Regions from separate parts of the Pseudomonas sp. TMW 2.1634 genome, predicted to be linked through region 1. Evidence: predicted binding sites of a transcription regulator. Region 1 holds the regulator's gene; each other region holds the start of a gene.
The links. The regulator sigma-54, encoded in region 1, starts transcription at its own class of promoters, with help from an activator protein. The targets are predictions, from matches to a motif close to ANTGGCATNNANNTTGCTNT.

Region 2: a site for sigma-54 is predicted at 4,563-4,582, ahead of fliD (flagellar filament capping protein FliD). Genes of this name have one in related genera too.
Region 3: a site for sigma-54 is predicted at 4,015-4,034, ahead of glnA (glutamate--ammonia ligase). Genes of this name have one in related genera too.
Region 4: a site for sigma-54 is predicted at 4,469-4,488, ahead of flgA (flagellar basal body P-ring formation chaperone FlgA). Genes of this name have one in related genera too.

What each region holds. Positions count from the first base shown of each region.
Region 1 covers NZ_CP016849.1:2,904,088-2,911,738, reverse strand. The annotation lists gene ptsN (PTS IIA-like nitrogen regulatory protein PtsN) at 1-379, opposite strand, end outside; gene hpf (ribosome hibernation-promoting factor, HPF/YfiA family) at 392-700, opposite strand; gene BFC21_RS13900 (RNA polymerase factor sigma-54) at 776-2,269, opposite strand; gene lptB (LPS export ABC transporter ATP-binding protein) at 2,454-3,179, opposite strand; gene lptA (lipopolysaccharide transport periplasmic protein LptA) at 3,179-3,724, opposite strand; gene lptC (LPS export ABC transporter periplasmic protein LptC) at 3,711-4,283, opposite strand; gene BFC21_RS13880 (HAD family hydrolase) at 4,292-4,816, opposite strand; gene BFC21_RS13875 (KpsF/GutQ family sugar-phosphate isomerase) at 4,816-5,790, opposite strand; gene BFC21_RS13870 (ATP-binding cassette domain-containing protein) at 6,083-6,892, shown strand; gene mlaE (lipid asymmetry maintenance ABC transporter permease subunit MlaE) at 6,892-7,651, shown strand, end outside.
Region 2 covers NZ_CP016849.1:855,336-862,986, forward strand. The annotation lists gene BFC21_RS04020 (FliG C-terminal domain-containing protein) at 1-1,050, shown strand, start outside; gene fliF (flagellar basal-body MS-ring/collar protein FliF) at 1-23, shown strand, start outside; gene fliH (flagellar assembly protein FliH) at 1,061-1,753, shown strand; gene fliI (flagellar protein export ATPase FliI) at 1,757-3,076, shown strand; gene BFC21_RS04035 (flagellar export protein FliJ) at 3,102-3,539, shown strand; gene BFC21_RS04040 (flagellar biosynthesis anti-sigma factor FlgM) at 3,616-3,897, shown strand; gene flgN (flagellar export chaperone FlgN) at 3,894-4,328, shown strand; gene fliD (flagellar filament capping protein FliD) at 4,608-5,933, shown strand; gene fliS (flagellar export chaperone FliS) at 5,943-6,326, shown strand; gene BFC21_RS04060 (hypothetical protein) at 6,310-6,633, shown strand; gene BFC21_RS04065 (flagellar hook-length control protein FliK) at 6,630-7,651, shown strand, end outside.
Region 3 covers NZ_CP016849.1:3,608,003-3,615,653, forward strand. The annotation lists gene BFC21_RS17000 (YkgJ family cysteine cluster protein) at 1-155, shown strand, start outside; gene typA (translational GTPase TypA) at 384-2,204, opposite strand; gene thiI (tRNA uracil 4-sulfurtransferase ThiI) at 2,345-3,799, opposite strand; gene glnA (glutamate--ammonia ligase) at 4,132-5,538, shown strand; gene BFC21_RS17025 (cupin domain-containing protein) at 5,711-6,127, shown strand; gene glnL (nitrogen regulation protein NR(II)) at 6,550-7,635, shown strand; gene ntrC (nitrogen regulation protein NR(I)) at 7,632-7,651, shown strand, end outside.
Region 4 covers NZ_CP016849.1:876,623-884,273, reverse strand. The annotation lists gene flgH (flagellar basal body L-ring protein FlgH) at 1-174, opposite strand, end outside; gene flgG (flagellar basal-body rod protein FlgG) at 183-968, opposite strand; gene BFC21_RS04170 (flagellar basal body rod protein FlgF) at 989-1,717, opposite strand; gene flgE (flagellar hook protein FlgE) at 1,727-2,914, opposite strand; gene BFC21_RS04160 (flagellar hook capping FlgD N-terminal domain-containing protein) at 2,911-3,636, opposite strand; gene flgC (flagellar basal body rod protein FlgC) at 3,636-4,064, opposite strand; gene BFC21_RS04150 (flagellar basal body protein) at 4,070-4,420, opposite strand; gene flgA (flagellar basal body P-ring formation chaperone FlgA) at 4,531-5,331, shown strand; gene lafA (lateral flagellin LafA) at 5,450-6,331, shown strand; gene lafA (lateral flagellin LafA) at 6,565-7,452, shown strand; gene BFC21_RS04130 (glycosyltransferase) at 7,576-7,651, opposite strand, start outside.

The DNA of each region.
Region 1 (7,651 bases):
GATCGAGCATGCTGGCAATCTGCCGGAGCAGTTCCAGGTGTGCATCGGTTGCCGCTTCTGGCACCAGCAAAACGAAAAGCAGGTCGACCGGCGCGCCATCGATGGCGTCGAAATCTATGGGGGCGTCGAGGTGCAGCAAGGCGCTCACAGGCGACTCGCAACCCTTGAGGCGGCAATGGGGTATGGCAATGCCGTTACCGAAACCGGTGGAACCCAGTTTTTCACGGGCAATAAGGCTCTCAAAAACATCCTGCATTTCGAGACCAGGCACTTCGCGGCTGATCAGGTTGGCAATATGTTCGAGTGCGCGCTTTTTACTGCCGCCCGGCGCGTTCACCAGGGAACGGCCGGGGGTCAGGATACTTTCAAGTCGGATCATGGGTAGGGAGTATTAACGACCGGTCGCGCCCTGGAGCAGGCTTTGGGTCTTTTCCTTATGCTTTTTCAGTTGGCGATCAAGCTTGTCAGTGAGCAGATCAATGGCGGCATACATGTCGTCATGCTCGGCGTTGGCAACGACTTCTCCTCCATGGATGTGCAAGGTGGCCTCGATTTTCTGTTTCAGTTTTTCGACCGCCATCGTTACCTGTACGTTGGTAATCTTGTCGAAGTGACGCTCCAGTCGGTCGAGTTTTTCGCCGATGTATGCGCGTAGCGGTTCGGTGACTTCCAGTTGGTGTCCACTGATGTTGACTTGCATACAGTTTCTCCTTTGATGCCATTGCATAAAGCGGCAGGCCGAGCAGCCTGCCACTGAAACGCCGGGGTCCGTGGCTTACATCAAACGCTTGCGTTCGCTCGAAGGCGCTATCCCGAGGGATTCGCGGTACTTGGCGACGGTGCGACGGGCTACCTGAATACCTTGTGCCTCCAGTAAACCAGCGATCTTGCTGTCACTCAACGGCTTTTTCTGATTTTCCGCAGCAACCAGTTTTTTGATGATGGCACGGATCGCGGTGGAGGAGCATTCGCCGCCTTCAGAGGTGCTGACGTGGCTGGAGAAAAAGTACTTCAGTTCATAAATACCGCGTGGGGTATGCATGAACTTTTGCGTGGTCACCCGGGAAATGGTGGATTCGTGCATGCCCACCGCTTCGGCGATGTCGTGCAGAACCAGTGGCTTCATGGCCTCGTCGCCATGCTCCAGAAACCCGCGCTGATGCTCGACGATCTGGGTCGCCACTTTCATCAGGGTTTCGTTGCGGCTTTGCAGGCTTTTGATAAACCAGCGTGCTTCCTGCAACTGGTTACGCATAAAGGTGTTGTCGGCGCTGGTGTCGGCCCGGCGGACAAAACCTGCATATTGTGCGTTCACCCGCAGGCGCGGCACGGACTCCTGGTTTAGCTCCACCAGCCAGCGCTCGTTGTCCTTGCGCACGATCACGTCTGGTACAACATATTCAGCTTCGCTGGACTCGATTTGCGAGCCCGGGCGCGGGTTGAGGCTCTGTACCAGTTCGATCACCTGGCGCAGCTCGTCTTCCTTGAGCTTCATGCGGCGCATCAGCTGGCTGTAGTCGCGTGCGCCCAGCAGGTCGATGTAATCGGTAACCAGGCGCTTGGCTTCGTTCAGCCAGGGCGTCTTGGCGGGTAACTGACGCAATTGCAGCAGCAGGCATTCGCCCAGGTTGCGCGCGCCGATGCCGGCGGGTTCGAATTGCTGGATGCGGTGCAGGACGGCTTCGATTTCGTCGAGCTCGATGTCCAGTTCCGGATCAAAGGCTTCGAGGATTTCTTCGAGGCTTTCGTCCAGGTAGCCCTGGTTATTGATGCAGTCGATGAGGGTGACACCGATCAGACGATCGGTGTCGGACATCGGTGCCAGGTTCAGTTGCCACAACAGGTGGCTTTGCAGGCTTTCGCCGGCCGAGGTGCGGGTGGTGAAGTCCCACTCGTCATCGTCGTTGCTGGGCAGGCTGCTGGCGCTGGTCTGGTAGATGTCTTCCCAGGCCGTGTCCACGGGCAGTTCGTTGGGAATGCGTTCGCCCCAGTCACCGTCTTCCAGGTTGTCTACGGTCTGCGCAGTTTCCTGGTAGGTGGGTTCCTGGACGTCGGTATTGGGCTTTTGCTCAATGTTGTCGGCAAGGGGGTCTGCATTGTCGAAGTCGTCGCCTTCTTCCTGGCGTTCGAGCATCGGGTTGGACTCCAGAGCCTCCTGGATTTCCTGTTGCAGGTCGAGGGTCGACAATTGAAGCAGGCGGATGGCCTGTTGCAGCTGAGGTGTCATTGTCAGCTGCTGGCCCATTCTCAGGACTAGCGATGGTTTCATGGCAGGGGCTTAACACCTTATTCGCCGGCGCACATGGCGCCATCCACTACAGGGCGCGTGAGCGCCAAACATAAGCAAATTATATGCCTGAAACCGGTGCGTTTGCCTAGGGGTGTTCTTAATTAGTTTTTTGCGTGCCAGACCAATCAAGGACACCCCGTTGAGGGCATGTCACATGCCTGTGTTACAGGCGGAACTCGTTGCCGAGGTAAACTTCGCGTACCAACTGGTTGGCCAGAATCGTTTCAGCGTCGCCTTCAGCGATCAGTTGCCCGTCGTTGACGATATACGCGGTTTCGCAGATATCGAGGGTCTCGCGAACGTTGTGGTCGGTGATCAGCACACCGATGCCCTTGGCCTTGAGGTGGTAGATGATTTGCTTGATATCGCCCACCGAGATCGGGTCGACACCGGCAAAGGGTTCGTCGAGCAGGATGAACTTGGGGGCCGTGGCCAGTGCGCGGGCGATTTCTACCCGGCGACGCTCACCACCCGACAGGCTCATGCCCAGGTTGTCGCGAATGTGGTTGATGTGGAATTCCTGCAGCAGGCTTTCCAGCTCCTTGCGACGCCCGGCCTTGTCCAGCTCCTTGCGGGTCTCGAGGATCGCCATGATGTTGTCGGCCACCGACAGCTTGCGAAAGATCGAGGCTTCCTGCGGCAAGTAACCGATACCGGCGCGTGCACGGCCGTGCATGGGCTCATGGCTGACGTCCAGGTCGTCGATCAGGACGCGGCCCTGGTCGGCATGCACCAGGCCCACAATCATGTAGAAGCAGGTGGTTTTGCCTGCGCCGTTAGGGCCGAGCAGGCCGACGATCTGCCCGCTGTCGATGGACAGGCTGACATCACGCACGACCTGGCGGCTCTTGTAGCTTTTGGCCAGATGCTGGGCTTTCAGAGTTGCCATTACTGGGCCTTCTGCTGGTCGGTTTTCTTCTTGGGCTGGATCACCATGTCGATGCGCGGGCGTGGCGCAGTGACATTGGCACCATTGGCCCGGCCGGCATTGGCGACCTGCTTGACCGTGTCGTAGACGATTTTCTCGCCTTCGGTGGTGTTGCCGTCGTTGATGACCTTGGCCTTGTCGATCAGCACGATGCGGTTTTGTGGCGCATGGTATTGAATGGTGACGGCATACGCCTGAACCGGTTTGGGGTCGGTGGCTTTCTGCAGTTGCTCGAAGTAGGCCAGGTTGCCTACGGATGTAACCACGTCGATTTCGCCCGCAGCATTACGGGTAATGGTGACGGTGTTACCGGTGATTTTCATCGAGCCCTGGGTGATGATGACATCGCCCTTGTAGGTGGCAACACCTTGCTTGTCATCCAGTTGCGCCTCGTTGGCCTGGATGCGGATAGGTTGTTCGTTGTCGTTTGGCAGAGCCCAGGCGCTCACGCTTCCCAGTGCGGCGCTCAAACTGAGCAATAAAGGGAGGGTTTTAACGAGACTCATACTGTCCTCTTACGTTGGACAGCAGGTCCATCCTGCCGTCTTTCAAATATGCTTTCATTCCCTTGCCAGTCGTTACGCCGCCAGCGCCGTCGATTCTAACGTCTCGCTCGGTCTGCGCATATTCCTTCTGGGGGAATACAGTCATGCGGGTACTGGTAATAATGGTGGTGCGGTTTTTCTCGTCGGTACGCGCGATACGCACCGCGTCGATCAGCTCGACCTCGGTGCCGTCCGGGTTGACTTCACCACGCTCGCTCTGCACATGCCACGGGTAAGCCGTGCCGCGGTAGAGCTGCATTTTCGGTTGGGTCAATTGAGTGACCTCGGAAGCCTTCAAATGTTCAAGCTTCTCGGACGTCATGTCGTACTGCAGCTTGCCGTCGGGCAGAAACTGACGGCTGTGTGCGTTGGTGGCGTAGTAGTCGATAGCGCTTTCATCCACCGCCAGGGTAGGGGTGTTGAGAAAGCGTTCCGGCCTGATATTCCAGTAGCCAACCGCTGCAAACAGCGAGGCAATCACTGCAAACAGCACTATTTGGCGAATCTTTTTGCTCAGCATAGAAAGCTCTATAGGTAGGCAGCGTGGGCTGCGTCCAGGCTGCCCTGGGCACGCAGAATCAGCTCGCAGAATTCGCGGGCGGCACCTTCGCCGCCCCGTGCCTGGGTTACCCCGTGGGCGTGTTCACGGACAAAGCTCGCGGCGTTGGCCACGGCCATGCCCAAGCCTACCCGGCGGATAACCGGCAAGTCCGGCAAGTCATCACCCAGGTAGGCAACCTGTTCATAGCTTAGGTTGAGTTGGCCAAGAAGCTCGTCCAGGACCACCAATTTGTCTTCACGGCCCTGGTACAGGTACGGGATGCCCAGGTTTTGCGCGCGACGTTCGACCACCGGGGTCTTGCGGCCGCTGATGATTGCCGTTTGCACGCCGGCGGCCATCAGCATCTTGATGCCCTGGCCGTCGAGGGTGTTGAAGGTCTTGAATTCGCTGCCATCTTCGAGGAAGTACAGGCGACCGTCGGTCAACACGCCATCAACGTCGAAAATGGCCAGCTTGATGCCCTTGCCGCGCTTGAGAAGTTCCTGGGTCATTACATTACTCCTGCGCGTAGCAGATCGTGCATGTTCAGGGCGCCCACCGGGCGGTCCTGCTTGTCGACCACCACCAGCGCGCTGATTTTGTGGTCTTCCATGATTTTAAGGGCTTCTGCCGCCAGCATGTCGGCGCGGGCGGTTTTGCCGTGCGGGGTCATGACCGTGTCGATGGTGGCGTTGCGGATATCGATTTCGCGATCCAGGGTGCGGCGCAAATCGCCGTCAGTAAAAATCCCGGCCAGGCGTCCGTCTTCTTCTATCACCACGGTCATGCCCAGGCCCTTGTGGGTCATTTCCATCAGTGCTTCTTTAAGCAGAGTGCCGCGCACCACTTGTGGCAGCTCATCGCCGGAATGCATGACGTTTTCCACTTTCAGCAGCAGGCGACGGCCCAGTGCACCCCCCGGGTGGGAGAAGGCGAAGTCTTCAGCGGTAAAACCGCGGGCTTCGAGCAGGGCAATGGCCAGTGCGTCGCCCAGCACCAGGGTGGCGGTGGTGGAGGAGGTCGGAGCCAGGTTCAGCGGGCAGGCTTCCTGGGCCACGCGGGCATCCAGGCTGACATCGGCGGCCTTGGCCAGCGGCGATTCGGGGTTGCCGGTCATGCTGATCAACTTGATGCCCAGGCGCTTGATCAGTGGCAGCAGGGTGACGATTTCGGCGGTGGAGCCGGAATTGGATAGCGCGAGGATGATGTCATCGCGGGTAATCATGCCCATGTCGCCGTGGCTGGCTTCTGCCGGGTGAACAAAAAAAGCCGTGGTGCCGGTGCTGGCCAGGGTGGCGGCAATCTTGTTGCCGATGTGTCCTGACTTGCCCATGCCGACCACGACCACCCGGCCTTTACTGGCCAGAATCATCTCGCAAGCGCGTACGAAATCTGCGTCGATATGCGACAGCAAGCCCTCTACGGCTTCCAGTTCGAGGCGGATGGTGCGTTGGGCGGATTGGATCAGGTCGCTGGATTGGCTCATGGTTGAAGTCGGGTAGCCTGAGAAAAGGCAAGGATTATAGCGGTTATGTGGGATTCCCTCACGCTTGATCGCTGTGCTTTATGGTCTGTGTTTGCAAAGTGCTCGTGTGTTTGCAGAAAAAACCGCTTTATTTCACTGTACTGAGACTTAACCGGCACTCCTTCGGTCTTGGGCGGTCACTATGAGCAGTGGTATAGTTCGCCGCCAGTTCGGCCCGCCAGGGAACGCGTGCTTCTTAACAAGAAGTTTGGTGTCCGGGTGAGAGGCAGAGGCTGCATCGCAAGGAGTTTAGATGAGCGCCGATAACGCCTACGCGGTCGAGCTGAAGGGAGTGTCCTTCAAGCGCGGTACGCGCAGCATCTTCAATAATGTCGATATTCGTATCCCGCGTGGCAAGGTCACGGGGATCATGGGCCCGTCGGGCTGCGGCAAGACCACACTTTTGCGCCTGATGGGCATGCAACTGCGTCCCAGCAGCGGTGAAGTGTGGGTCAACAATCAAAACCTGCCGGCCCTGTCGCGCAGTGATTTGTTTGATGCGCGCAAGCACATGGGCGTGTTGTTTCAGAGCGGTGCGCTGTTTACCGATCTGGACGTGTTCGAGAACGTTGCTTTCCCGCTGCGGGTGCATACCGAGCTGCCGGAAGAAATGATCCGTGACATCGTGCTGCTTAAATTGCAGGCGGTGGGCTTGCGCGGGGCCATCGACCTGATGCCCGACGAGTTGTCCGGCGGCATGAAGCGCCGGGTGGCACTGGCGCGGGCGATTGCCCTGGATCCGCAGATCCTGATGTATGACGAGCCCTTCGTGGGCCAGGACCCGATTGCAATGGGGGTGCTGGTACGCCTGATTCGTCTGCTCAACGATGCGCTGGGCATTACCAGTATCGTGGTGTCTCACGATCTGGCTGAAACCGCGAGCATTGCCGACTATCTGTATGTGGTGGGTGATGGCCAGGTGCTGGGGCAGGGCACGCCTGAAGAATTGATGAACGCCGATAACCCGCGCATTCGCCAGTTCATGACCGGCGATCCGGATGGCCCGGTTCCGTTCCACTTTCCGGCGTCGGACTACCGAACCGATCTACTGGGGAAGCGCTGATGCGCAAGATTTCATTAATGGACCGAATCGGCCTGTTCGGCCGGGCCGGGATCGATACCGTCGCGGTACTGGGGCGCTCGGCAGTGTTCCTGTTTCATGCCCTGCTGGGGCGTGGCGGTATCGGTGGCGGGTTTGGCTTGCTGATCAAGCAACTGCACTCCGTGGGCGTCATGTCCCTGGTGATTATTGTCGTGTCCGGCATCTTTATCGGCATGGTGCTGGCCTTGCAGGGCTTCAGTATCCTGTCCAGCTATGGTTCCGAACAGGCGGTGGGGCAGATGGTGGCCCTGACCCTGTTGCGCGAGCTGGGGCCGGTGGTGACCGCCTTGCTGTTCGCCGGGCGTGCGGGGTCGGCGCTGACTGCCGAAATCGGCAACATGAAGTCGACCGAGCAGTTGTCCAGCCTGGAAATGATCGGTGTCGACCCGCTCAAGTACATCATCGGGCCACGGTTGTGGGCCGGGTTCATTTCCCTGCCGGTGCTGGCAATGATTTTCAGCGTGGTCGGGATCTGGGGTGGTTCGTGGGTGGCTGTGGACTGGCTGGGCGTCTATGACGGTTCCTACTGGGCCAATATGCAAAACAGCGTAACCTTCAGTGGTGACGTCGTTAACGGGATCATCAAAAGCATCGTCTTTGCCTTTGTGGTGACCTGGATTGCCGTGTTTCAAGGTTATGACTGTGAGCCCACTTCAGAGGGGATCAGCCGTGCCACTACCAAGACCGTGGTGTATGCCTCACTGGCAGTCCTCGGGCTGG
Region 2 (7,651 bases), 2.0 Mb from region 1:
AAACCAATGTCAACCCAGCCTGATGTCATGCAGATATTGAGCGCCCGCAACTCATTGAACCGCAACATGACGTCTCTTGAGCAGGCTTCGATCCTGATGTTGAGCATGGGCGACAGCGTCTCGGCGGGGGTGCTGCGGCATTTTTCCCGTGAAGAGATTGTCATTATCAGCCAGGCGATGGCGCGCTTGAGCAACGTCAAGCAGCCGATGGTGGGTGAAGTCATCAGCCGCTTCTTTGACGACTACAAGGAGCAAAGCAGCATCAAGGGTGCCTCGCGCAGTTACCTGTCGGGCATGTTGGGCAAGGCGCTGGGCAGCGACATTACCCGTAGCTTGCTGGACAGCATCTATGGCGAGGAAATTCGCGCCAAGATGGTCAAGCTCGAATGGGTCGACCCCAAGCAGTTTGCCTCGCTGATTGCCAAGGAACACGCGCAGATGCAGGCGGTGTTTCTCGCCTTCCTGCCGCCGGGGATGGCCAGCGAAGTGCTGGAAAGCATGCCCGCCTGGCGCCAGGACGAGTTGTTGTACCGCATTGCCAACCTTAACGAGATCAACGGTGAAGTCATCAAGGAACTGGAGCAACTGATCGATCGCAGCCTGTCGGTGCTGTCGACCCAGGGCTCGCAGGTGCGCGGGGTCAAGCAGGCGGCCGATATCATGAACCGCTACAAGGGTGACCGCGACCAGATGTTCGAACTGTTGCGTGCCCATGACACGTCCTTGGTGGAGCGCATCGAGGATGAGATGTATGACTTCTTTATCCTCTCGCGCCAGAGCCAGGAAGTGTTGTCGGCCCTGCTCGAAGCCATTCCGCTGAGCGAGTGGGTGGTGGCCCTCAAGGGCGCAGAGCCGGCGCTGGTCAAGGCGATCCAGGGGGCGATGCCGCGTCGACAGATGCAGCAGATGGAAGCGCAGAACCGTCGACAGGGCCCGGTGCCCATTAGCCGGGTCGAGCAGGTGCGCAAGGAAATCATGGCGGTGGTGCGGCAGATGGCGACCGAAGGTGGCCTCGCGGTGCAACTGTTCCGTGAACAGACCGTAGAGTAAGGGGCGCGCAGTGTCGATCAAAATACTCAAAGGCAAGCCCCGTGACTGGCGGCCCTACCGTTTTCCGCCCTTGCCGCAGGGGCTGGCCCCGGAATGGAAAAACGACCCGATTGCCCTGCAACGGGCAATCGCCGACGGCTTTCAGGAAGGCATGGAGAAGGGCTATCAGGAAGGTCTCGACCAGGGCCAGGCGCAGGGTCACCAGCAAGGCTATGACAGCGGCCTGCAGCAGGGCTTGCAGGAGGGGCTGGCACAGGGGCGGGCGCAAGGGCGCGAGTCCTTCGATCAGGCCAGTGCGCCGCTGGACGCCATCAATCGCCAGTTGCGCAGCTTTGTTGAGGGGGTTGAGCTGGCTCGGCGCGAGGAGTTGCTGGCGCTGGTCAAGAAAGTTTCGGAGCAGGTGATCCGTTGCGAACTGACCCTCAACCCGACGCAATTGCTCACCCTGGCAGAAGAGGCGTTGGCCAGCATGCCGCTGGAGGCGCTGGAGGCGCATATCAACCTGCACCCACAGGAGTTTGCGCGGATCAGGGATCTGGTGCCCGAGCGCGCGGCAAGCTGGCGTCTGGTGGCCAACGACACGCTGGCGCTGGGGGAGTGCCGGATCGTCACCCCGCAGGCCGAGGTCGACGTAGGCTGCCAGCAGCGCCTGGATGCGTGCGTGGCCACCCTGTCTGAACATTTGCACTTGATTGAGGAGTAGGGCGTGCTCAAACCCTTTGCGCTGGATGAGGCTTTGCGCTCGCTGGATACGGTTCAGTTGGCCAAGGTCAGCGGGCGGCTGGTGCGCATGTCCGGGATCCTGCTCGAAAGCCTGGGTTGCCAGCAGGTGACCGGGCAGCGCTGCGCTGTCGAACAGGCTGACGGGCAAATGCTCGAGGCTCAGGTGGTGGGCTTCAACCGTGACATCACCTACCTGATGCCGTTCAAGAAACCGGTGGGCCTGAGTTCGGGGTCGCGGGTGTTTGCCGCCCCACAGGAAGCAGCGCTGCAGATTGATGAGTCCTGGCTTGGCCGTGTGCTCAACGGTCTGGGCGAACCGATGGACGACCTGGGTCGGCTCACCGGGCGGGACGAATTGCAAGTAGAGCTGCCCAGGGTCAACCCGCTCAAGCGTCAGCCGGTGAACGAGCCGCTGGATGTGGGGGTGCGGGCGATCAATGGCCTGCTGACCCTGGGCAAGGGCCAGCGCGTCGGCCTGTTCGCGGGCAGCGGGGTAGGCAAGAGCGTGTTGCTGGGCATGATTACCCGCCAGACCGAAGCCCAAGTGGTGGTGGTCGGCCTGATTGGTGAGCGGGGCCGCGAGGTACAGGAGTTTATCCAGCATTCCCTGGGCCCCGAAGGCCTGCGCAAGGCGGTGGTGGTGGTCGCACCTGCCAATGAGTCACCGCTGATGCGGCTCAAGGCGACAGAGCTGTGCCATAGCATTGCGGCTTATTACCGGGACCAGGGTAAGCATGTTCTGTTGCTGATCGATTCCCTGACCCGTTACGCGATGGCCCAGCGTGAAATCGCCCTGGCCCTGGGCGAGCCGCCCGCCACCAAGGGCTACCCGCCGTCGGTGTTCGGCATGCTGCCGGAGCTGGTGGAAAGTGCCGGTAACGGCGAAAGCAGCCAGGGCAGCCTGAGTGCGATCTACACCGTGCTGGCCGAAGGCGACGATCATCAGGACCCCATCGTTGACTGTGCCCGGGCCATTCTCGATGGCCATATCGTGCTGTCGCGCAAGCTGGCAGATGTCGGGCATTACCCAGCCATTGATGTGGCCGCGTCGGTCAGCCGTTGCATGAGCCAGGTGGCCGGGCGCAAGCACCTGGATGCGGCCCGTTCGTTCAAGGAATGCAGCAGTGTGTATGACGGCATCAAAGACCTGATCCCGCTGGGCGGTTACACCCCGGGGATGGACCCGGGCACGGATCGCGCCGTCAGGCTCGCGCCGAATCTGGAGCGTTACCTGCGCCAGGATGTGGAGGCCGGGGCGCCGCTGGGCGTGTGCATCGACACGCTGCAGAGCATCGTCAAATGATGGGCCATGACGCGAGCCGGCGAACATGAAAGAACGTATCAATGTGCTCAACCGCCTGGCCCAGCTGCGTGCTGTCCAGGCGCGCCAGATCATGGGCCGGGTGACTTATCAGCAGAACCTGTGCGAGCGCTATCGCAACAATATTGCCGGGCTGACCCGCTTGTGCGGCTTCACCACGGCCACCACCACCCCGTTGCAGCGGCATAACCAGCAGCAGTACAAGGCCACCCTGCATGCCATGACCAATCTGCAGGTGCGTGAGCTCAAGCTGGCCGAGCAAACCCTCAAGCGGATCCAGGATGAATTGCAGCAGGTGGTGCGCCAGGAGAAGGTGCTGGCGCAAGTGATCGAAGACCGGATGCGCCAGTGGCTGGCCACGCTGGCGCAGCAGGAGCAGAAAATCCAGGACGGCCTGGCGAGTCAGACCTGGTGGCGCAACAAGGCCCGGGATGTATTTGGCTGATTTTTGCCTTGCGCATTTAAGTGCCTCCCACAACGGGTCGCCTTTACTCAGTATTCCCCCGCTCAGGACCTTAATCATGGAAATCACACGACAGCCTGCCATCACTATCAGCCCGCTCGCCGAGATTGCCGCCTCCGGCAGCAGCGAGCGCAGCCCAGGCGGCCCCGTGGCCGCGATCAGCGCAACTGCGCCGGTCAAGCCGGGCCTGGAGCGCATCCAGGCAGCGCTTGGGCAATTGCCGCAAGTGGACCTGGGCAAGGTCGCGAACCTCAAGGCCGCCCTGGCCGCCGGCGAACTGAGCACGGACAGTGCCACGCTGAGCGCGGCCATGCTCACCTACCACCGGGGCGAGCGGTGAGCCAGCGCGCACAGCTGCTCAGGGTGGTCGAGCAGGATGTACATGACGACCTGGCCGGGTTTGCCCACCTGCTGGGTTGCATGAGCCGCCTGCAAGCAAGCCTGATGGCGCGCGACTGTGACGCCATTGCTGCGGCCAATGAACAGATCTCGGCGCTGATGGATACCGCCGGGGCGCGTGCCCGTCGTCGCAGCCGGGTGCTGGAAGTCTTTCATCTGGGGACCGACAGCCGCGCGATGGAAAGCCTGATCGGTCTCTACCCCCCGCAGCGTCAGGCGCCCCTGGCCCGGGCCTGGCACACCCTGATCAGCAGTGTCGAACGCTGCCGTGACCTGAATGAGCGCAACGGCAAGTTGCTGGCGATGCACAGCGAGATTTTCCAGCAGTTGGCCAAGCCCGATTGTGCCCAGGTGTATTCCCCTACTTTCTGACCCGATGCGGTGCCCGCCAGCGCCGGGCACGGGCCTTTCATTGTGTGTTGCCACTGTTCCCGAGGGGTTGACCCACCCCGCCTCGAGGTCGCCTGTAACGAACAGGCGCTGAGCCTTCTTGGTGGGCGAAAAAGCGGAAATACGCCTTCCACCCCGGGCAGGCTTCCCCCCTCAAGGCGGAAACTAAATTTCTCGTCAGTCTGAAATAAGTTCTTATAAATCAACTAGTTAAATGTTGGCACTGGTTTTGCTAACTACCCCCGCAAGGAGAGATTAGACATGGCTATCGATACCACTTACATCCAGAACCAGGCCAAGATTCTTGCTGAATATGAAGTTCAGCGTGAACTGCTGCAGGCTCAGCGCAATGAGTCCAAGTACAAGGCTCAGTTGGCGGCTGTGTCGACGCTGGACACCGCGCTCAAGGCGCTGGGTTCGGCCGTCAAAGGCCTCAAGGGAACCGACAAGAGCATGCTGATCAACGCTGCGGCTTTCAGCAAGGAAGGCATGGCCAGCGCCACCCTTGGCCCCAGCGCGAAGGAAGGCAGTTATCAGTTTTTTGTTCAGCAACTGGCCAGTCGGCATCAGGTTGCACTCAGCGGTCTGGGCGACGATGCCGCCCGTTCCGGAAATTTTTATATCAAGCAGGACGGTGTCGAGTTTGCCATTGACCTGAGCACCGGCGACAGCGATGGCGACGGCAAGCTGTCCCAGGAAGAACTGGCGGCCGCAATCAATGCCCACCCTGACAACAAGGGCGTCAAGGCCACGCTGGTGCGCAGCGGTGGTGAGGTAACGCTGGTTTTGGCCGCTGAAAACAGCGGGGAAAAGAACCGCATCGAATTGCGCACTGACGCCACCGGCAGCGCGCTGGAGACCAGCCTGGGCAGCCAGCAGGAATTGGCCAAAGGTCAGGATGCCATCGTTTACCTGGGCGCTGACGCCAGCGGCATGAAGCTGCAGCAAAGCTCCAACACCTTCAAGGACATGATCGACGGCGTCAGCCTGACGTTCAACAAGGTCCACCAGAGCGGTGACGAGCCGCTGACCGTAAATATCAGCCGCGACCAGAGTGCAACCAACGCCAAGCTCAATGAGTTTATCTCGGCCATCAATGCCCTGTTCGGCACCTTCGACACCCTCACTGCGGCGGGCGTCGAGGGCGGCAAGCGCGGCCCGCTGGCCGGTGACTCGGGGATCCGCGCAGTCGAGTCAATGATCAATACGGTGCTGCGCACCCCGTTCAACGGTATCACGCTGATGGAGTTCGGCATCCTCGCGGACTCCAAGGGCAATTTGAAAGTCGACACCAAGTCGTTCGAAAAGATGCTCGATGCCAACCCGGATGCGTTCGAAGCGCTCTTCTCCGGCCAGGGCAACCTGATCGACAGCCTGGACAAGAGCCTGGCGACTTACACCAGTGGCACGACCGGGGCGATGAAGGCCCGCAAGGACAACCTCAACAGCATGTTGCAGCGGATCGAAGTCAAGTACGACGAGCTGGAGAACAAATACCAGAACCACTATCAGCGTTACCTCAAGCAGTACACCCAATTGGCGCAGGTTATGGCGTCGATGGAGCAAACCTTCAGCATGTTTGGATGATTATGAATAATGAATGATAGCTATGACGGGTACCGCGCGGTCGACCTTGAGGTCCGCGTGTGTGCCTCCTCACCGTATGAACTGGTACTGGTGTTGTTCGATGGTCTGCTCGACGAATTGAACAGGGCACGCGGGCATATCGAAGCCAGCCACTACGAACTCAAGGGCCTGTCGCTGGAAAAGTGCATGAACATTCTCAATGCACTCAACAGCACGCTCGATTATGAAGAGGGCGGTGAACTGGTCCATGACCTGTCACGGCTGTATGACTACTGCATGCACCGTCTGGTGGATGTCAGTGTGTCGCTGTCGGTGGCCGGTATTGATGAAGTCGCGCATCTGTTGGGGCAGATACGTGACGGCTGGGAAGGTGTCAATGCCGCACGCCATTGATCTGCGTCGCCTGGATCACCTGGGGCAGTTGCTGGCCGGGGCGCTGGAGCAAAAGGATTGGGCGCGTGTCGGTGAAATCGATCGGCTGATTCGCCAGGGCCTGCAACGCCTGAGTGCCAACGGGCAACCGGGAGCTGATCTGCAGGCCCGTCTGGCGCCGCTCAAGGCTTGCTATGCCCGGGCACGGCAGGCGTGCATGCGTGAACACCAGCGCCTGGGCGATTTGCTTGGCAGTCTTGCTCAGCATGGGGAAGGTCGTCTTGCCTACTCCTTGCTCGACAGTGTGCAGGAGGAGGGCCAGGCATGAACGTGAGCCTTACTCTGCCCAGCGGGTTTGCGGCAGCCCTGGAGCTGCGTGAACTACCGGTGGAAGCCGCCCCGATGGCGGATGATCAGGGGGTGTTGGCGTACCTGGCACCCCTCGCCGAGTTCGAAGCGCCTTTACCGCCGTCTGTTGACATGCCGCCGTTGGTGGCCAGCGAGCTGGCTCACGAGGAGCAGCCCGGGCAGCCAGCCGATGTGCAACAGGACCCCGCGATGGACCCGCAGCAATGGCTCTACATGATGCTCAGCCAGCAGGCCGTGCAGGTGCAGGCCCGTGACTTGGCGGTCTCTGCCAGCCCGGGTCTGAACGCTGAACCCAACACAGCCCCCGTGCCGCCAGGCATGGCAGCGCCCAACGGCCAGCAGCCGGCAGGCGACCATGATGCCGACGCGCAGGATACCGATGTGCTGGCACCGCTGGCCGGGCCGGCCAGAACGGACCGCGGCCCGGCTGCTGAAGGCCTGGCGATACAGCTCCAACGACGTGAGCCGCCGGCCGCGCACATCTTGCTGGCGCTGGCCATCCCCCGCGACAGCGCACCGTTGGCCGCCCTCGTTCAGGCGCTGCCTGGCCCGGAACTGGCAACCGCGCCTGCGGCCCTGGCGCAGGGGGCGCCCGCTCACGGGCCGGTGCTTGAACGCGGGCTCAAGCTGGACACGCCGCAGGCCCGTTGGGGCGAGCAGATGCTGCACGCCCTGCGCGAGACCGTAGAGGTGCAGGTCCAGCAGCGTTTCCAGCAGGCCACGATTCGCCTGGACCCGCCCGAACTGGGCAGCCTGGAGATCTATGTCAGCCATGAATCCGGGCGCCTGAGTGTGCATATCTCGGCGGCCCAGGCCGATGTAGCCCGATTGCTGGCGTCCACCAGTGAACGGCTGCGCCAGGAGCTGGTGGAACACAACAGCCTGCAAGTGCAGGTGCAAGTGCAGGTGCAAGTGTCCAGTGACTCCCAAGGCCACTCACCACGCGATCAGGGCAGGTCACCGCGTGAACATGCCAT
Region 3 (7,651 bases), 700 kb from region 1:
ACCTGGATCGCAAGTCGCGCATGTGCACCATCTACGACATCCGCCCGGACACCTGCCGCAACCACCCGCGGATCGGCCCGCGCCCTGGTTACTGCGCCTATGTGCCCAAGGCCGTTGAGCGCAAGAACAGCAGCGTCAAGCTGATGGATTTTTAACCTGCAGCGCAGAATCGACTGACAGATCGCTTCGCGGGCAAGCCCGCTCCCACAATTACCACAGCCCCCTGTGGGAGCCGGGCTTGCCCGCGATGGCCTTTACGCAAATACCCTGACAGACCGCGCTCGTCGCAGCGCGGGCAACGGTAAATGCGTCAAATGCCAGACATAAAAAAACGCCCCCGACCGCAAGGTCGGGGGCGTTTTTGTAACCGCTAACTAAGTAACTTAGTTTTTGGCCTTTTTAGCAGCGCGGGTACGCTCGCCTTCGTCCAGGATCTTCTTACGAAGACGGATGGACTTAGGAGTTACTTCGCACAGCTCGTCGTCCTGGATGAATTCCAGAGCCTGTTCCAGAGTGAAACGAACAGGTGGAACCAGAGCGATGGTTTCGTCTTTACCCGAAGCACGCATGTTGTCGAGCTTCTTGCCCTTGGTAGGGTTAACGCCCATGTCGGTGTCACGGCTGTTCAGACCAACGATCTGACCGTTGTAGATCTCTTGACCGTGCTCAACGAACAGCTTGCCACGCGCCTGCAGGGTTTCCAGGGAGTAGGTCAGTGCCTTGCCAGTCTCAACCGATACCAGAACGCCGTTCTGACGGCCGGACATGTGGCCCGACTTCATCACGTCGTAACGGTCGAAGATCGAGGTCAGGATGCCAGCACCGTTGGTCAGGGTCAGGAACTGGTTACGGAAACCGATCAGACCACGAGCAGGGATGTTGTATTCCAGACGCACACGGCCTTTGCCATCCGGCACCATGTTGGTCAGGTCGCCTTTACGCAGGCCCATCTCTTCCATCACCTTGCCCTGGGATTCTTCTGGCAGGTCGATGGTGACGTTTTCGAACGGTTCGTGCTTGACGCCGTCAACCAGGCGGATGATTACTTCTGGACGACCAACGCCCATTTCGAAGCCTTCACGACGCATGGTTTCGATCAGTACGGACAAGTGCAGCTCGCCACGGCCCGATACCTTGAACTTGTCAGCCGAGTCGCCTTCTTCAACGCGCAGTGCAACGTTGTACAGCAGCTCTTTGTCCAGACGTTCCTTGATGTTACGGGAAGTCACGAACTTGCCTTCTTTACCGCAGAATGGCGAGTCGTTTACCTGGAAGGTCATGGAAACGGTTGGCTCGTCAACGGTCAACGGCTTCATCGCTTCAACGTTCATCGGATCACACAGGGTGTCGGAGATGAACAGCGAATCCATACCGCTGATGCAAACGATGTCGCCTGCCGAAGCTTCTTCAACGTCTACACGGTGCAGACCGTGGTGACCCATCAGCTTCAGGATACGACCGTTGCGGCGCTTGCCGTCAGCGTCGATGGCAACAACCGGAGTGTTCGGCTTGACGCGACCACGAGCGATACGGCCAACGCCGATAATGCCCAGGAAGCTGTTGTAGTCCAGTGCCGAGATTTGCATCTGGAACGGACCGTCACGGTCTACAGCTGGTGCTGGTACGTTGTCGACGATCGACTGGTACAGCGGGGTCATGTCTTCAGCCATGTCGGTGTGGTCAAGACCAGCAATACCGTTCAGGGCAGAGGCGTAAACCACTTTGAAGTCCAGCTGTTCTTCGGTAGCACCCAGGTTGTCGAACAGATCGAAGATCTGGTCCAGAACCCAGTCCGGACGCGCGCCTGGACGGTCAACCTTGTTGATGACCACGATTGGACGCAGGCCGGCTTCGAAAGCCTTCTTGGTCACGAAACGGGTTTGCGGCATAGGGCCGTCTTGAGCGTCAACCAGCAGCAGAACGGAGTCAACCATCGACATTACGCGTTCAACTTCGCCGCCGAAGTCGGCGTGGCCCGGGGTATCCACGATGTTGATGTGGTAGCCGTTCCAGTTGATGGCGGTGTTTTTCGCCAGAATGGTAATACCGCGCTCTTTCTCCTGGTCGTTGGAGTCCATTACGCGTTCGTCGTTAAGCTCGTTGCGCTCCAGGGTGCCGGATTGACGCAAGAGTTTGTCTACCAGGGTGGTTTTACCGTGGTCAACGTGAGCAATGATGGCGATGTTACGTAGATTTTCGATCACTTGTGTATCTCGATCAGAGGATTCGGTGTGCTGACTGAGTCCAGGCAGCGATTAACAGTAGAGTCCGTGCAAGCCGTTACAGCTTGACGGCGGCGTCGGGGGGCCGGTGACGCAGGCCACAGGCATACAGCCCCGGGCTCTTAGCTCGGTCGATAAACGCGCACATTGGCATGTCCCTCACTGAGCAAATGGTGAGCATGCAGGCGACTCATCACGCCTTTGTCGCAATACAACAGGTACTGACGGGTGTCATCCAGTTCCTTGAAGCGGCTGTTCAAAGCATAGAACGGCAACGCTTGTACTTCGATGCCAGCCAGTTCCAGCGGTTGATCTTCCTGAGCATCCGGGTGACGGATGTCGATCACGATCTGGCCCGCCAGCACTTCGCTGACTTCTTCGACTTGCAAGTCCTGGCCCAATTCATCGATCACCCGATCAATCGGCACCAGTTTGGCCCGCTCAAGCGCACGCTCGAGCACGGCCATATCAAACTGTTGTTCTTCATACTCCACGCGGTTGCGCTTGGCGTGGGTCTTGGGGTTGACCGAAATCACCCCGCAATATTCAGGCATGTGCTTGGCAAAATCGGCCGTACCGATCTCTTCCGCCAAATCAATGATGTCCTGCTTGTGGCTCGCGATCAGCGGGCGCAGCACCAGTTTGTCCGTAGCCGAATCGATCAGCGACAAATTGGGCAGTGTCTGGCTGGACACCTGGGAAATCGCTTCCCCGGTCACCAGCACTTCGATATCCAGGCGTTCGGCAATACGTGTTGCAGCGCGCAACATCATACGCTTCAAAATGACGCCCATATGACTGTTATCGACTTTGCCGAGGATTTCGCCCAAAACTTCTTCGAACGGAACGCTGACAAACAGCACGCGCTGGGAGCTGCCGTACTTCTTCCATATATAGTGCGCGACTTCCATCACGCCCAGTTCATGGGCACGACCGCCCAGGTTGAAGAAGCAGAAGTGGCTCATCAGGCCGCGACGCATGATCTGGTAGGCCGCCACGGTGGAATCGAACCCACCCGACATCAGCACCAGGGTCTGCTCGAGCGAACCCAGCGGGTAGCCACCAATACTGTCGTGCTGGTTGTGAATCACAAACAACCGTTGGTCGCGAATTTCAATTCGAACTTCAATTTCGGGCTTTTTCAGCTCGATTCCAGCTGCACCACACTCACGCCGCAGCTTGCTGCCGACGTATTTCTCGACTTCCATCGAGGTAAACGGGTGCTTGCCAGCGCGTTTGCAACGCACCGAAAAGAGCTTGCCCGCCAGTGCATCGCCGAAGTGCAGCTTGCACTTCTCAACGATGTCGTCGAAGTCGCTCAGAGGGTACTCGTCGACCTGCAGGAAATGCGCGATACCCGGCATGCAGCTCAGGCGTTCGGTCATTTCTTTCAAGGCTTTAGGGTCGGTTACGCGCGTTTGCAGCTCGATGTTGTCCCACACGCCCGTCACCACCACAGCCGGGTCCAGATCGCGGAGCACAGTGCGGATGTTTTTGGCCAATTGACGGACGAAACGCATCCGAACCGGACGGCTCTTGATAGTGATTTCGGGGAAGACTTTAACGATTAGTTTCATGAAAACAGCGCGCGAGCAGCCTGCCAAAAAAGGGGGGCGCGGATTATAGCGGAAATTGCTCAAGGTTTAACCAGTTATCGTACAAACGGTTTTCGTCGCACCAAAATGGAACATAAACGCCCGATTTCGCTTCATTTGAGTGCGATAAACGCCGCTAATCGGTAGTCTGCCCCGCTTACCTGCTTGAGATTGGCGCATTACGCCCAAGTCGGGGCACTGGCATGCAATTTGCTCCCTTGTGAGGCAGGTTGCCTTGGCAGAGTATTCGCGCCGGCATCAACCACTTATTAAGGGCATTCCACTACCCGCCCTAAGCCACCCCGGAGGACACTATGTCGAAGTCGGTTCAACTCATCAAAGATCATGACGTCAAGTGGATTGATCTGCGCTTCACTGATACCAAAGGCACTCAGCACCACGTGACCATGCCGGCCCGTGATGCGCTGGATGAAAACTTCTTCACCGACGGCAAAATGTTCGACGGCTCCTCCATCGCTGGCTGGAAAGGCATCGAAGCGTCCGACATGATCCTGCTGCCAGACGACAGCACGGCCGTTCTGGACCCGTTCACCGAACAGCCTACGCTGATCCTGGTGTGCGACATCATCGAACCTTCGACCATGCAGGGCTATGACCGCGACCCACGCGCCATCGCTACCCGTGCCGAGGAATACCTGAAGTCCACCGGTATCGGCGACACCGTTTTCGTTGGCCCGGAGCCAGAGTTCTTCATCTTCGACCAGGTGAAGTTCAAGTCCGACATCTCCGGTTCGATGTTCAAGATCTACTCCGAACAAGGTTCGTGGATGTCCGACCAGGACGTGGAAGGCGGCAACAAAGGCCACCGTCCTGGCGTCAAGGGCGGCTATTTCCCGGTTCCGCCATTCGACCATGACCACGAAATCCGTACCTCCATGTGCAACGCCATGGAAGAAATGGGCCTGGTTATCGAAGTTCACCACCACGAAGTGGCAACTGCTGGCCAGAACGAAATCGGCGTGCAGTTCAACACCCTGGTGAAAAAGGCTGACGAAGTTCAGACCCTGAAGTACTGCGTACACAACGTGGCAGACGCCTACGGCCGCACCGCTACCTTCATGCCAAAGCCTCTGTACGGCGACAACGGCTCGGGTATGCACGTTCACATGTCCATCTCCAAAGATGGCAAGAACACCTTCGCAGGCGAAGGCTATGCCGGCCTGTCCGACACTGCCCTGTACTTCATCGGCGGTATCATCAAGCACGGTAAGGCCCTGAACGGCTTCACCAACCCGGCTACCAACTCCTACAAGCGTCTGGTACCAGGTTTCGAAGCACCGGTCATGCTGGCCTACTCGGCTCGCAACCGTTCGGCTTCGATCCGTATTCCTTACGTGTCCAGCCCTAAAGCTCGCCGTATCGAAGCACGTTTCCCGGACCCGGCAGCCAACCCGTACCTGTGCTTCGCAGCACTGATGATGGCTGGTCTGGACGGTATCCAGAACAAGATCCACCCTGGCGACGCAGCTGACAAAAACCTGTATGACCTGCCACCTGAAGAGGCCAAAGAGATCCCACAAGTTTGCGGCAGCCTGAAAGAAGCCCTGGAAGAGCTGGACAAGGGCCGTGCGTTCCTGACCAAAGGCGGCGTTTTCAGCGACGACTTCATCGACGCGTACATCGCCCTGAAAAGCGAAGAAGAAATCCAGGTTCGTACCTTCGTGCACCCACTGGAATACGAGCTGTACTACAGCTGCTAATCCGGTGACGCCCGCGCAAGCGGCGTGATTCGAAAAAGCCTCCTTCGGGAGGCTTTTTTGTGGGCGTCGTCTTACGCAAGCATCGGATCAGAGCTTCTGGATTCGTGTCAGTCCCTGACAGCCACCTGATTGGGTGATGGGTAGTTTATGGCCCTCACCACTGGAGACTGACATGCACCCCCTACTCACCCTCAAAGCCCTGCTGTTGTCGTGCGCCTGCCTGCTTCTGCTGGGCTGCGCCAGCCCACCCACTGCGGTTAAGGTCGAGCAACTGCTCAAGACCGGGCAATCGTGGATTGGCACCCCTTACACCTGGCCGGACGGCAAGCCGGAATTCACCGTGGTCAAAATCACCCTTCCGGCCAGCACCGCACTGAAATGGCACACGCACCCCATGCCTAATATCGCCTATGTGGTGGCTGGCGAACTGACGGTTGAAACCGAAGACGGCCTGCACAAAACCACACTTGGGCCTGGCCAGGCGCTGCCCGAGATGGTCAACACCTCCCATCGCGGTACCAGCGGCAAGGCCCCGGTTGAACTGATCGTGTTCTATGCCGGCACACCTGGCATGCCCCTGTCCCATTAACCACGCAAGGCCCGTAGCAGCTGCCGGAGGCTGCGTCCGAGCGCGAAGCGGTCGCCACATCAGAAATTGCGGTGTCTCTGTGCAATCGCGCACTCAGGGTTTGCGACCGCTGCGCGCTCGAACGCAGCCTTCGGCAGCTGCTACAGACGCCCGGCTGCGGCAATAGCAACAATCCCAAGGCCTTTTTCAAGCAACTGAATCCATTCATCTAAATTGCACTATATTGGTGCAACTATAGTTTGATAGTGCATTAACCAGCCCAATTTGGTTCAAAAACACTCGCAAGCCGGATTGCAGCGATATGCGCTCAAGTTGTAAACGCCTATTTCAGGGGGGCGACGCTTCTTTTCGGAGCCTTGGTTTGGTTTTTGCATTTTCCTTGCACCAGCGCTTCACCCGCGCACGCAATCCGGGATCGGCCCATGACCATCAGTGACGCCCTGCACCGACTGTTACTCGACAACCTGACCACCGCAACGCTTCTACTCAATGCCGACCTGCGCCTTGAGTACATGAACCCGGCGGCAGAGATGCTGCTGGCGATCAGCGGTCAACGCAGTCACGGGCAATTCATCAGCGAGCTGTTCACTGAGTCCACCGAGGCACTGCACTCGCTGCGCCAGGCGGTTGAGCAAGCACACCCGTTTACCAAGCGCGAAGCCATGCTGACCTCGCTGACGGGCCAAAACCTGACGGTGGATTACGCCGTAACGCCCATTTTGAGTAATGGCGGCACCCTGCTGCTGCTTGAAGTCCACCCCCGTGACCGCCTGCTGCGCATCACCAAAGAAGAAGCCCAGCTGTCCAAGCAGGAAACCAGCAAGATGCTGGTGCGCGGCCTGGCCCACGAAATCAAGAACCCGTTGGGCGGCATTCGCGGCGCGGCACAGTTGCTGGCCCGCCAACTGCCCGACGAAAACCTGCGCGACTACACCAACGTCATCATCGAAGAAGCTGACCGCCTGCGTAACCTGGTCGACCGCATGCTGGGTTCCAACAAACTGCCGTCGCTGGCCATGACCAACGTCCACGAAGTGCTTGAACGCGTGTGCAACCTGGTCGAGGCCGAGACCCAGGGCAGCATCACGTTGGTGCGTGACTATGACCCGAGCCTGCCCGACCTGCTGATCGACCGCGAACAAATGATCCAGGCAGTACTCAATATCGTACGCAACGCGATGCAGGCCATCGGCAGCCAGAACGAGCTGCGCCTGGGTCGCATCAGCCTGCGTACCCGCGCCATGCGTCAGTTCACCATTGGCCATATACGCCACCGGCTGGTCACCAAAATCGAAATTATCGACAACGGCCCGGGCATACCCGCCGAGCTGCAAGACACCCTGTTTTTTCCGATGGTCAGCGGCCGCCCGGACGGTACCGGGCTGGGCCTGGCCATCACGCAAAACATCATCAGTCAGCACCAGGGGTTGATCGAGTGTGAAAGCCACCCCGGCCACACACTCTTCTCGATCTTTCTACCACTGGAACAAGGAGCCGCATCGACATGAGCCGAAGTGAAACCGT
Region 4 (7,651 bases), 2.0 Mb from region 1:
GTACAGCGAACCGCCGTACCCCTGACGGTACAGCCCGCCACTGCTGGTGGCCGGCACGCTGTAATCCAGCGGCGGCGGTTCGAAGACACTGGAGTCCTCATCAGGCAGCATTTCGTTGAAGCTCTGGCAACCACCGAGCAGTAATGCCAGAGACAACAGGATGAAAATACGCATAGGCCTGCTCAGACAGTCTGGTTGAGGAATTTCAACATACCGGACGAGGCGTCCAGTACCTTGGCATTGGCTTCATACGCGCGCTGGATGGCCATCATCGAGACCATTGCTTCCACCACTTCCACGTTGGAGCCTTCCAGTTGGCCCTGCTTGATCTGCCCCAGGCCATCCTGGCCGGCGACGCCTTCGACCGGCGCACCACTGGCAACCGATTCCTGGTACAGATTGCCGCCCAGGGCCTGCAGGCCGGCCGGGTTGGCAAAGTTGACCAGGGTGATCTGCCCCAGTTGAACCGGCTCGGTACCCCCGGGCAAAATCGCAGTGACAATCCCGTCAGTGCCCACCATGAAATTCTTGTGCCCTACCGGCAGCTGGATTGCCGGGGTCAGCGGCAGGCCCTGGGTGTTGACCAGCATGCCTTCGGCATTGAGTTGCAATTGGCCGTTTTCGGTGTAGAAGGTTTCACCGTTGGGGCCTTCAATCTGGAAGAACCCCGGACCACTGATGGCCAGATCCATCGGCTGGCCGGTGGTCTGCACGTTGCCTTCGGTAAACACCTTTTGCGTGCCCACCACCCGCACGCCGCTGCCCAGCTGAATGCCCGTAGGCACGGTGTTGACCTCGTCAGCCTGGGCGCCGGGCGGGACTTCAATGCTGTAGAACAAATCTTCGAACACCACGCGGTCGCTTTTGAAACCCACGGTGTTGACGTTGGCCAGGTTGTTGGCCACGGCGGCCATCGCCTTGTCTTGCGCGGCCAGGCCGGTCTTGCTGATCCAGAGTGCAGAGCTCATGTGTCAATTCCTGGCGGGCATCAATTGCCGCGCATCAAACTGTTACCCGACGTGGACAAGTCCTCGGCGGCTTTCATCATCTTTACCTGGGTCTCGAACAACCGGCTCAGGCTCATGGTCCCGACCAACTGATCGATGGCCGAGACATTGCTGGCTTCCAGAAACCCGGACACCAGTTGCACGTTGTCGTCGGTTGCCGCCGGCACGCCATTGCGGGTCACCAGCAACCCGGCGTTGTCCTTGCTCAACTGCCCGGCAGGCACGTCCACCAGTTTGATCTGATCGATTTCGACCATTAGCGGCTCGCCGCGGGGCAGCACCGAAATGCGTCCGTCACCGGCAATGCGGATAGAGTCGAACTGGGGCAGTACGATCGGCCCGCCCTCGCCCAGCACGGCACGGCCGTTGAGGGTCAGTTGCATGTCGGCATCCACCTGCAGGCTGCCGTGACGGGTATAGGCTTCACCTTCCGGCCCCTGTACCGCGATCAGGCCCGGGCCCTTGATGGCAAAATCCATGTCCCGACCGGTGGCCATCAGCGCGCCTGGCGCCAGGCTGACGCCATTGCCCTGTGAGTGGGCCAGGTGCCGGCTGTCATAGCCGTAGCCCTGCACGGCAACACTGGCCGACTGCTCAAGGTCGCTGCGAAAGCCCGGGGTATTGACGTTGGCCAGGTTGTTGGCGCGCACGTCCAGCGCCGTCATGGTGCGGCTGGCGGCGGTCATTGCGGTGTATCCCAAACGATCCATCGGTCATCCTCAAATGGAGTTGAAGAGCACTTGGGTCAGCTCTTTGTTGGTCGACAGCACCTTGCTGTTGGCCTGGTAGTTGCGTTGGCCTTCCATCAGGCCGACCAGTTGCTGGGTCATGTCGACGTTGGAACTTTCCAGCGCGCCTGCCGTCAGGTCGCCAAACAGGCCGGTGCCCGGGGCGCCGATCAGCGGGATACCCGACTCGCCCGTGGCGCTCCAGCGGGTGTTGTTTTCGTTTTTCAGACCATTGGGGTTGGCGAAGTTGGCCAGCACCACCTGGCCTTGCAGCATCCGTTCACCGTTGCTGTAAGTGGCGTAGACCTTGCCGTCTTTCTCGACCGTGACACCGGTGTTTTCACCGGCGGAATAGCCGTTGGGGTTGTTGGTAGTGACTGAGAAATCCGAGGCACTCTGGGTGCTGCGGGTGTAGTCGATATCGATGCTCATGGCATTCACCCCCGGCAGGGTGAAGCTGATATTGACCGGCGCCAGCGGCGTGCTGAGCTGGCCCGAGGTATCGAACGTCATGCCTTCGGGGCCACCCACTGCGGTGTTGCCAACGTAGTAATGGGTTTCCCAGGTGTTGTCCGCGGTCTTGACGAAATATTGGGTCAGGGAATGCTGCTTGCCCTGGGAGTCGTACACCGGCGTGGTCTGGCTGCTGGTGTAGCTGTTGACGTTGGCCGGATCAAATGGTGTAACGCTGACCACTGCCTTGCTGGCATCCAGGTTGGCCACGAAATCGACCCGGTCGGTGGCTTTGGCCGGCAGGTTGCCGTTCTGCAGGCGCAGATCGCTGACGATACCCACCTGCAGATTACCCGCAGCATCCACGGGGTAGCCCTGCAGGTATTGGCCGCTGGCATCCACCAGGAAGTTGTCGCGGTCCTTGCCGAAGGCGCCGGCGCGGGTGTAGTTGATATCGCCGCTGGGGCTGCGGGTTACGAAAAAGCCGCTTTCGGAGATCGCCAGGTTGAGGTTGTTGCCCGTGGCAAAGTGCGAGCCACCCAGGCTCATGCTCTGGGTATGCCCCAACACTCCGACCCCCATCGCCTGGGTGCCGGAGTACAGGCTGCCAAACTCGGTACGCGACGACTTGAAGCCCACGGTGCCGGAGTTGGCAATGTTGTTGCTGATGGTATTGAGCTGCTGGGACACGGCGTTGAGCCCGGTCAGGGCGATATTGAAACTCATGAACGTTGACCTTGTGCAAATTGACTGAGGGAGCGCTGGAAAGGATTGAGCCCGGTGGGCGCCATGACACCGGCAAACACCGAGTCTTCACTGAATTCGGTGATTTTGTAGAAAGGCACCTCACCGACACCTTCGATGGACAACACCGGGCCATCACTGCCCAAGCGCACGCTGTTGACCTTGCCCTTGACTTCAACCTTCAGGCTTTCACCGCTGGCAGACTTGACTTCAATAGCGTACTTGCCCGGTTTCAAGCCCAATGCCTGGGGGTCGATATCAAAGCCGACCCGGCCCGGCTCACTGGGTGGCAGCGGAATTTCGGTTTTCACGCCGTTGGCGTCGGTCAGTACCGCAACCAGGTCCGAAGCGCTGTGTTGCAACTCCACTTCGGCCTGCACTTTCTTGTCGCTCAGGTCCAGTTGGTCGGTGCTGACCTTGACGGTCTGGCCCACCAGGGTGGACGCGCTCAGGTACTGCAGGTTTTCCAGCAGTACCATGTTGTTTTCGGTCAGGAATGACATTTTTTCCAGGCTTTGCACCTGGGACATGGTGGCGAACTGGCTAAGGAACTCGCTGCTGTCCACCGGCTTGGTGGGGTCCTGGTTCTTGATTTGCGCAACCATCAATTGAATGAAGGTGTTCTGCATTTCAGCGCCGTTGGTTTTTGGCCCCTGCTGCCCGGTATTACCCGTGTTGCGGGTGTCGTTATTGACGGTGCTCATCAGGCTTCTCCCAGCTTGAGCAGGCCCTGCTGCATGCTCTTGATACGATTGAGGACTTCCACCCCGGTTTCAAAACTGCGGGTCGCGGACATCATGTCGGTCATTTCTTCGATTTCACTGATGTCCGGGTAGAACACCGAGCCGCTGCTGTCGGCCAGAGGATGGTCGGGCTCATAACGTTTTTTCGCTTCGCGCCCCGAGGTCACCACATCCATGACTTGCACATGGGCTCCGCCCATGCCAACGCCACGGGTCAACTGGTTGTTTTCATAGACGGCGGCAAACACCGGCTTGCGGGCCTGGTATACATCCTTGGCGGTACCTGCGGCCGAATCGATGTTGGCCAGGTTGCTGGCTACAGTGTTGAGGCGCACGGTCTGGGCATTCATGGCAGAGCCGGCGATCTGGTAGATAGAGTCAAAAGCCATAAGGGTCAGCGTCCTTCGATGGCCTGTTTGAGGCCGCGAAATTTCATGTTGAGAAAGGTCAGGCTGGTCTGGTAATCCGAGGTGCTCTTGGCGAAGGCCGCCTGTTCGACGCTCAACTCCACGGTATTGCCGTCCTGCGATGCCTGGGCCGGCACACGGTATTGCAGGCGAGCCTGCGCACGGCTGCCGGACGCGGCGCTGTTGCGGTTCATTTCTGCAGCGAAATCCAGATCCCGGGCCTTGAACCCCGGGGTGTCTTCGTTGGCCAGATTGGCCGCCAGTATTTCGGTACGTTTCATATGCAGCCCAAGCGCACGCGTATGCACACCGAGGGCCTCATCTATCCTTATACTCATTGCAGGTACCATTGATTGAAGGTGAGGCCGTGCCTCTTGCCCGCAGGTAATAGCAGGAACCGTGCCCACTTCTAAAAACAACAGTAACATCATGATTTATAAGACTATTTATGAAACTCACAGAACAATCGGTGACCGTCCGGCTTCCGCTTCCAGGCCCTGACGGGCAATCGGGAGGAAGCGGCGTTTCCCCCGCCGGGGCGCTGTGTGCCCTGCTGCTGGCATTGGCTAGCAGCAACGCACCAGCCAATGAAGCGCTGGACCGGCAAGTCGACCAGGCCGTACACCAGCACTTCACGCGACAGCTGGCCGACAAAGCCGCCGAGGAAGGCTGGCAAAACCCGCGTTTTACCCAGAAGGTCTTTGCCCTGCCCGACGGCGCCCCCACCGGGCCCTGCGAGCAGCCATTGCAGACCAGAGGCACAGAACAGCACTGGAGTGGCTACGGGCGCCTGCGCCTGACCCTTGCCTGCCCTGCACCCGCATGGTCGGTTGACGTGACCGTCCAGGCCACGGTCTATATCCAGGCCGTGATGGCAACCCGGGTGATCGAGCGCGAACAGCTCATCACCAGCGCCATGCTCGGCTATCAGGAAGTGGCGGTGAGCCGCCAGAGCAGCGGCTATTTCAACCGGATTGACCAGGTCGCCGGTCTCAGCGCCAAGCGTCGCACCCGCAGCCAGCAAGTGCTTAGCCGCGACATGCTGGTCGAGCCCTGGCAGGTGCGCCGCGGCGAGCGCGTCACGGTGGTGGCCAATCACGGCGACATACACGCCAGCACCGAAGGCGAAGCCCTGCAGGACGGGCACATGGGCATGCTGATCCGGGTCAGGAACACCGCCAGCGGCAAGGTTATCGAGGCCCGGGTGATCGGCCGCGCCAGAGTCACCAGCACCCTGGAACGCCCCTAAAAATAATTCTCAGCGAGATTTAAGCGGGCGCCGATACCTGTCGCCCTTGAGTGTCAGCGGCAACAAAAGATGCGCCGCACTTAACTTCGATACTCAATGCAAAACAGGAATTTCGCTCATGGCCCTGACCATCCACACCAACTACTCGTCGCTGCTGACCCAGACCAACCTGAACAAGACCAACAACGCCCTGGCCACCAACCAGCAGCGCCTGGGTACCGGCCTGCGCATCAACTCGGCAGCCGACGACGCCGCCGGCCTGCAGATCGCCACCCGCATGAACGCGCAGACCAAAGGCATGGCCGTGGCCCTGCGCAACGTCAGCGACGCCTCCTCGCTGCTGCAGACCGCCGATGGCGCGCTCAATGAAATGACCGACATCATGCAGCGCATGAAAGACCTCGCCACCCAGTCTGCCAACGGCACCAACAGCGATGCCGACCGCAAGTCGATGCAGGCCGAATACAACGAGCTGGGCAAAGAACTGGGCAATATCATGGACAACACCAGCTTTGCCGGTGAAAAGCTGTTCAGCAGTGACCCAACCAACAGCACCTCCAAATTCAATAGCGCGGTCAACTTCCAGATCGGCGCCACATCAGCCGAGACCCTGGAGTTGAACGTTTCGAGCGGTGTCGCGAGCCTGGCCACTTCCCTGTCAGGGATTTCCGCTCCGTTCAGCGACAGCACAGTCTCAGGCAGCGAGATCACCACCGTCAGCGGCGCCCAGAACATGATTGATAAATTGACTGGCGCACTGGACAAAGTCGGCGAGCTGCGCGGCCAGTTCGGCGCCAATATCAACCGCCTTAACCACACCGCCAACAACCTGGCCAATATCAAGGACAACACCGAAATGGCCCGTGGCCGCATCATGGATGCCGACTTCGCCAGCGAAAGCGCGATGATGAGCAAGAACTCCATGCTGATGCAGTCGGGTATTTCCATGCTCAAGCAAACCGGGCAAATGCCAAGCATGGTCATGTCGTTGCTGGGCTAACCCCTGCAGGCAAACCCGGTATCAACAAAGCGCCCCCGAAGTGATTCGGGGGCGCTTTTTCAGCTGCCTTTTATTTGCTCCCGGCAAGGCGCAGCAGCACCTGCAACGGCTGGAAAATAGTGGCCCATACGGTTTAAGTGCAACGAGCAACCTGTCGCCTTTAAGTGTCAGCGGGCAACAAAAACTGCGCCGTTCTTTACTCCGTCACTCAATGCAAAACAGGAATCTCGCTCATGGCCCTGACCATCCACACCAACTACTCGTCGCTGCTGACCCAGACCAACCTGAACAAGACCAACAACGCCCTGGCCACCAACCAGCAGCGCCTGGGTACTGGTCTGCGCATCAACTCGGCAGCCGACGACGCCGCCGGCCTGCAGATCGCCACCCGCATGAACGCGCAGACCAAAGGCATGGCCGTGGCCCTGCGCAACGTCAGCGACGCCTCCTCGCTGCTGCAGACCGCCGATGGCGCGCTCAATGAAATGACCGACATCATGCAGCGCATGAAAGACCTCGCCACCCAGTCTGCCAACGGCACCAACAGCGATGCCGACCGCAAGTCGATGCAGGCCGAATACAACGAGCTGGGCAAAGAGCTGAGCAATATCATGGAAAACAGCAGCTTTGCCGGTGAAAAACTGTTCAGCAAAGACGGTACCAGCGGCAAGTTCGGCGCCGAAGTATCCTTCCAGATCGGTGCTACCAAGGATGAAACCCTGGCGCTGAATGTTTCCAGCAGTCTCACAACACTGGCAAGTGGTATGAACGATGTCTCCCAGTCGTATACCAGCGGCAACGTCTCGGGCGCCGTCTCGGGCACCGAGATCACCACCGTCAGCGGCGCCCAGGACATGATTGATAAATTGACTGGCGCACTGGACAAAGTCGGTGAGCTGCGCGGCCAGTTCGGCGCCAATATCAACCGCCTTAACCACACCGCCAACAACCTGGCCAATATCAAGGACAACACCGAAATGGCCCGTGGCCGCATCATGGATGCCGACTTCGCCAGCGAAAGCGCGATGATGAGCAAGAACTCCATGCTGATGCAGTCGGGTATTTCCATGCTCAAGCAAACCGGGCAAATGCCAAGCATGGTCATGTCGTTGCTGGGCTAACCCCTACAGGCAAACCCGGTATCAACAAAACGCCCCCGAAGTGATTCGGGGGCGTTTTTTTTAACGGCAGCTTTACGTTGGGCAAAAAAATGGCCCGCCAGGCGGGCCGTGTCTACCTGGCGATCAATCCGCCAGCCAGGCCTTGCGCCACTGTTGCAGGCCGACCTCGTCCAGCATCCAGTCCCGATGTATACAGTCG